2 regions of the Lysinibacillus sp. GbtcB16 genome follow, and region 1 is predicted to be linked to the other one. Evidence: riboswitches for the same ligand, from Rfam matches in the RefSeq annotation. Region 1 holds a riboswitch; the other holds the start of a gene.
What was found. Region 1 has a riboswitch for FMN ahead of ribE (riboflavin synthase). Riboswitches for the same ligand answer to the same signal wherever they lie in the genome.
Positions count from the first base shown of each region.

Region 1 (3,429 bases):
TGTGGGGAAATCAACGCTTTTGAAGGCGTTATTACATGAATTGTCTCCGGACCGTGGCGTTATCACATGGGGAAATGGTGTGACAATCGGCTATTATGATCAAGAGCAAGAGACATTACATCCTAATAATACGGTATTACAAGAGGTTTGGAGTACTTTCCCTTCAATGGAAGAGGCAAAAATACGATCAGTACTCGGTAATTTTTTATTTACGAAAGAGGATGTATTTAAAAAGATAGCCTCCCTTAGCGGTGGGGAAAAAGCACGTGTAGCGTTAGCAAAGCTTATTTTGCAAAAAGCCAATGTACTTATAATGGACGAGCCGACCAATCATCTTGATTTATTTAGTAAGGAAGTATTGGAGGAGGCGCTATTGCAGTTTGATGGCACCTTATTATACATTTCTCATGATCGTTATTTTCTTAATAAGCTAGCCAATAAATTGCTTGAATTATCACCAACTGGGATGACGGCCTTTTCGGGAAATTATGATGATTATGTTCAAAAAATAAGCCATTAAAGGATTTAGGGGCCACCTCTATAGCAAGAGGTGGCCCCTTTTTAAAAAAATTACAAACAGAAGTATAGATAATATAATTAAATAGTGTTATCGTAAGAACTAGCTAAATAAAATGATCCTTCGGGGTAGGGTGAAATTCCCGATCGGCGGTGATGAAGCAATTCAAAGTCCGTGAGCGCAAGCTGATTTGGTGCAAATCCAAAACCGACAGTAACAGTCTGGATGGGAGAAGGGTATAAGTGCGAGCTTTTTAAATTCAATGTAATTTAGAAGGTCTATTTAACTATGCATTTATGACACTACTTCCCGCAAATATGTTGGGGAGTTTTTTTATTTAGCCAATCAATTGAATAGAAGATGTTCTTCGGGGTAGGGTGAAATTCCCAATCGGCGGTGATGAAGCAATTCAAAGTCCGTGAGCGCAAGCTGATTTGGTGCAAATCCAAAACCGACAGTGATAGTCTGGATGGGAGAAGAACAAATAAGATACTAGTCTATGGAAAAAATGTATATCCAAATAGGCTTATTTATTGATGTCTTATACTCCCAAAACCCCTTTGTCAAAGGGGTTTTTCTTTTTATATGAGCTTTAAGAAGGGAGACGGATAGAAACGTAAGAGTGACGGATAAAAACTCAAAAACCACAGATAGAAGCTATGAAAGATCAGTGTGAAAGCAGGTGAAAGAAATGTTTACAGGTATTGTGGAGGATATTGGCACTATTAAAGCCTTGCAAAGCGATAAGAACAGTATGAAAATTACGGTTCAATCATCTAAAATTGCTGAAGATGTGGGATTAGGGGATAGTATAGCGGTCAATGGTGTTTGTTTAACGGTGACTCATTTTACGGATCAAGAGCTTACGATGGATGTTATGCCTGAAACCGTCAAAGCTACAAATTTACATCAGCTAACAATAGGGGATCCGGTTAATTTGGAGCGTGCGATGTCTGCTAATGGGCGATTTGGGGGCCATTTTGTTGCTGGTCATGTCGATGGTGTTGGGAAGATTTTACGAAAACGTCCGATGGCCAACGCGGTTTATATTGATATCGAATTGTCTGAGGAACTAACAAATTTCTGTATTCTGAAGGGCTCCATAACGATTGATGGCACAAGCTTAACAATTTTTCATGTTGAAACGAATCAGGTCACGATTTCACTGATTCCTCATACTTACAAGGAAACGATTTTAGGTATGAAAAAAGTGGGCGCTTTCGTCAATATTGAAACAGATTTAGTCGGTAAATATATTTTAAACGAAATGAACAATGGGCAAGGCAAGTCAATGATTACTAGAGATTATTTAGCACGACATGGTTTTTAAAATCACATAATGAGGAGATGAAAAATAGTGCTACATGCAATTGAAGATGCCATAGAGGATTTAAAGCAAGGTAAAGTAATCGTCGTAGTGGATGATGAGGATCGGGAAAATGAGGGGGATCTTCTAGCGCTTGCTGAATTTATTACTCCGGAAACGATCAACTTTATGGCGACTTATGGCAAAGGGCTAATTTGTACGCCGATTTCGCAGGAGCTAGCACATCAGTTAGATCTGCACCCAATGGTTCAGCATAATACGGATAACCATCAAACAGCCTTTACCGTAAGTATCGATCATATGGACACAACAACGGGAATTAGTGCCTTTGAGCGTGCATTCACTATACAAAAAATGTTGGGGTCTCAGGCAAAAAAAACTGATTTTCGTCGGCCAGGACACATTTTTCCACTAATCGCAAAGGATAATGGTGTCTTAGAGCGAAGGGGCCATACGGAGGCGAGCATTGATTTAGCCAAGCTTTGTGACAGTATTCCTGCTGGAGTGATTTGTGAAATTATGGGAGATGATGGTCACATGATGCGCTTTGATGAGTTGACAAAGTATGCAGCACATCATGGATTAAAAATGATTTCCATTGAGGCGTTAGCCGCTTATCGAAGTCAATCATTTACAACAAACTAATAACGAGGGAGATATAAAAAAATGGGTCAAACATTTGAAGCACAATTAATTGGGACGGATTTAAAAATTGCGGTAGTCGTAGGTCGATTCAATGAGTTTATTACAAGCAAATTATTAGATGGTGCAATGGATGGATTAAAAAGACACGGTGTAGATGAAGCATCCATTGATGTTGCATGGGTGCCAGGAGCTTTTGAAGTGCCTTTTATTGCGAAACAATTAGCAGAGACAAAGAAATATGATGCCATTATTGGTTTAGGGACTGTTATTCGTGGTTCTACAACACATTATGACTATGTGTGTAATGAGTCGGCAAAAGGTATTGCGAATGTATCCTTAACGACCAATGTACCAGTTATTTTCGGTATTGTTACAACAGAAAATATTGAACAGGCGATTGAGCGTGCGGGAACAAAATCAGGTAATAAAGGCTATGATTCCGCGATATCGGCAATTGAGATGGCTAATCTACAAAAAATGATTGGTTAAGAGCATCCTAAATAGGTTATCACAGTATTTGTTTCTTGAATAATTTTTATGTCCATGGGAAAAATATGCCTAAGTATATTTATTACATGTCGTAGTTTTCATAAATGTACTAAATTTGAGTAGGCTCAGTAGGAGATGAGAAGTATTTCAATGGAACAAATGATGAATTTGAAAATGTTGAAATCACTATTTCAACGCTCTGCTGATATAATATTCCAACAGTATAAATTTCAGCAACATACAGTCCATATGATAACCTGTGATGCTATGATAGACGAAGAACTCCTTCAAACGGTTGTGGTCGAACGTGTTCAATCCTTATTTAACTGTGGTTCTGATGAAACGTTAGAGGAGCTTATCGAACAGCATCTTCATGTGCCCTATTTACAAAAGGTCACTAAGAAAGAAGATATGATTACAAGAGTCTACAAAGGCCATGTCTTATTATATT
Region 1 is NZ_JAGXJV010000001.1:922,915-926,343, forward strand. It holds gene KVT27_RS04475 (ABC-F family ATP-binding cassette domain-containing protein) at 1-520, shown strand, start outside; FMN riboswitch at 633-758, shown strand; FMN riboswitch at 877-1,002, shown strand; gene ribE (riboflavin synthase) at 1,209-1,847, shown strand; partial or broken gene ribB (3,4-dihydroxy-2-butanone-4-phosphate synthase) at 1,875-2,465, shown strand; gene ribH (6,7-dimethyl-8-ribityllumazine synthase) at 2,511-2,978, shown strand; gene KVT27_RS04495 (spore germination protein) at 3,129-3,429, shown strand, end outside.

Region 2 (3,429 bases), 270 kb from region 1:
CTATGCAAGAACCTATAGAAGATGAACCATCTCAACAGGAAGATGCTACCATTAAAAAGCATACGACGAGATCAAAAGTACGTAATATGCAGATTTATATGAGTGTAGCCGCAGTCTTTGTGCTAACAATACTAGTTGGCACAATATTGAAGAACAATCAAGGTGAGCAAAAAGATCAAGCGAGTATGCCTGAAACGGCTCAGTTTTCGACGATGCAAGAGGATTCAGCAGCAAAGGAAGCGGCCACGCAGGATGAAATGCTGGATTCCAAAAGTATTGTTGCGGAACATGAGCGCATTTTATCTTTACGTACATCTGTCTATGAGGAGGATGTAAAAGATGCTGTCGTATTCCGTATTGGTTTGGCAGGGCGTGATGCGGAAAGTGTTCCTATGACGTATGTGATTCCAAATGAACGTGTGGCTACTGATTTTGGAGAAGAGAAGCCTTCTACCTTACGGATATATGAAAAGTATGCTCCTCAAATTGACGAGGAGGCTAAAGGGTTTACAGAGTATCATCCTTATAAAGGTGAGCTGAAGGAAAAGGATGATAAGCTTATCCATGTCTTGCCAAAGGGGAATGACTATGATGTTGCCTCTGCTGCAGTAAATGAATATAAAGGCACAATGGAAGACACATTCTCAGACTCTGAATACACCGAAGTAGAAATCCAAAATGAAGATGGAACCCCGTATGAGTTTTCTCAAGAAGGTGAGCCAAGTCAAGGAATGTCCTTAACGAATGCAAAGCACTATAATTATTACTTGTACCATGATTCCAATGGTGCAGAATATTTATCACCAGATTTCCGTCAATCTTTTGAGACAGTCACAGAGGCACTTACACTGATGAAAAATAAAAATGATGATGTCTATACATCGGTAGTGCCTGAAAATGTAACATACACAGTCACTGAACAAGCGGAAGGTGTAGTTGTGACTTTTGATATTCCGCTTGATTTAACATCTATGGAACCAATACGAGCTACTCAATTAATTGAGGCCATGATGTTAACAGCTGCTAGCTTTAATCAACAGCTCCTTTTAGATAATGTTGTGCAAGAAAGCTGGGAAGGCTTTGATTTAAAGGGTTATTTACCAAAGCCAGTGGGACCGAATAAACAGTTTTTACCATAGTCGAAGGAAGAAAAAACAAGAGAGGCATTCCTGCATGGCGGGAGTGCCTTTTCTATTTATAAAACATAGCAATTTAATCGGATTTTTTTGAGCAGAACTATTTACTTTTACTTCGTAATTCATTATAGTAAAGCTGTAGAATAAAATAATATGATTCATCTTCGGGGCAGGGTGAAAATCCCGACCGGCGGTAATAGAGTCATAAATCGCTAATGAATATATTCATTAGCTCGCTTGATTTATGTTAAACTCTTCAGCCCGCGACCTGTGCGAATTTTCGCATGGCTGACTTGGTGAAATTCCAAGGCCGACAGTTAAAGTCTGGATGGGAGAAGATGGAGGTACGATCGTCATTCATTGTCATGAAATGAACTATGACCGAGCGCTTTTTTTGTATGGTTTATTAAACAGTGCTCAAAAATTAGTTGATGAGGACGCTTATTCGTTATGCCTTTCTCCCTTATGCTTTATTAAACGCATAAGGGTTTTTTTCATGAAACAATTGAAAGATCGTCACCTTTCTTCTTGCGAGATTGAATCAGCAAAGAGGAGAGAGTTTTCTATGAAGAAAAATGTCAAACTTCAATCGTTTATTACGATTGGCATGCTGAGCAGTATTTCATTTTTATTAATGCTTTTTAATTTCCCGATTCCGCCATTCCCAGCATTTTTGGAAGTGGACTTCAGTGATATGCCTGCCTTACTTGCGGCAATCACAATGGGGCCTGTAGCTGGTATTTTAGTAGAATTGTTTAAAAATGTGTTGGATTGGATTTTCTCAGGCACTCCAACAGGCGTTCCTGTAGGGCATATGGCTAATTTTGTAACAGGTATTTTATTCATCTTGCCAGTAAGCTTTATTTTTAATCGCTTTAAAACAATCGCTGGCCTTGTTGGAGGTTTAGCAATGGGAACAATTGTGATGGCAGTAGGAATGAGTGTTTTAAACTATGCTGTATTTTTACCAATGTACACTTACTTCTTAGGAATGGAGCCTGTTGTAGGTGATTCACTTTATAAAATGATTATCGCTGGTATTTTACCATTTAATATTGTCAAAGGGATTTTATTAACGGGTATTATGGCGTTATTATTTACGACGATGCGTAAATGGATTGACCGCCAGCGTTCTATGTATATAACAAAATAAAATGTACTAAGCCTCGAGGGATGAACTCGAGGTTTTTTTTATGGCGGAATGTAGAAAGAAAAATAGAAAAAGGTAACGGGTTGTCAAAATATAACTAGTTCTTTTTTAGTAATACCTAGTCGAAAGCTATATTTTCATGTAAAATTAGAGAAGAGTTTAGAAAGTTAGAGGAGTTTGAAGAGATGAGTGGAAAAAAAGGACAGTGGTCTAGTAAGTTAGGATTTATTTTAGCATCAGCAGGCGCTGCAATTGGACTAGGAGCGATTTGGAAGCTCCCGTATGTAACCGGACAAAGTGGAGGAGGCGCGTTTTTCTTAATCTTTGTATTGTTTACATTATTAATTGGGCTCCCGATGCTATTATCTGAATATATTTTAGGACGAGGTACACAGTCAGAGGCAATCACTGCCTATAAAAAAATTGCTCCTACGAAAAAGGGATGGGCATGGATTGGCCGCATGGGTGTTCTCGGATGTTTTTTATTACTAACATTTTATAGCGTTGTCGGTGGCTGGATTTTTATTTATAGTGGGCTAGGCGTAGCGGGTGCTGTCATTGATCCGGCTATTGATCCTGGAGAACTATTTGGAAAAATAATTGGGACACCTTGGATTACAATTGTAGGTTTGGCTTTGTTTACATTAGCAAACGTACTTGTTATTTCATTAGGTGTCCAAAATGGTATTGAAAAGGCGAATAAATGGATGATGCCATTGCTCTTTATTATGTTCATTGTCCTAGTGATTCGTGCTGTCACATTAGATGGCGCCATGGAAGGGGTAAAATTCTTTTTATGGCCTGATTTCTCAAATATTACCGGAAAAGCCTTATTAGAAGCTTTAGGGCAATCCTTCTTTGGGTTAGCCGTTGGATTTTCTTGTCTTGTTACATATAGTTCCTACCTCAAAAAAGATGTGAGTCTACCGAATTCAGCAGGCTCCGTCGTTATGCTAACGGTACTTGTTTCATTTTTAGCTGGACTAGCTATTTTCCCGGTCGTTTTTGCTTTTGATTTAGAGCCGGCAGCTGGGCCGGGCTTGTTATTTATGGTGCTACCGACAGCATTTAGCCAAATGCCATTTGGGGAAGTATTTTTAGCGATGTTTTTATTATTATTCTTATTTGCCACATTAACGTCCT
Region 2 is NZ_JAGXJV010000001.1:650,584-654,012, forward strand. It holds gene KVT27_RS03200 (RNA polymerase subunit sigma) at 1-1,139, shown strand, start outside; FMN riboswitch at 1,293-1,480, shown strand; gene KVT27_RS03205 (ECF transporter S component) at 1,702-2,289, shown strand; gene KVT27_RS03210 (sodium-dependent transporter) at 2,472-3,429, shown strand, end outside.
Region 2: it holds a riboswitch for FMN, as region 1 does, so the genes downstream of both, KVT27_RS03205 (ECF transporter S component) here and ribE (riboflavin synthase) in region 1, are expected to answer to the same signal.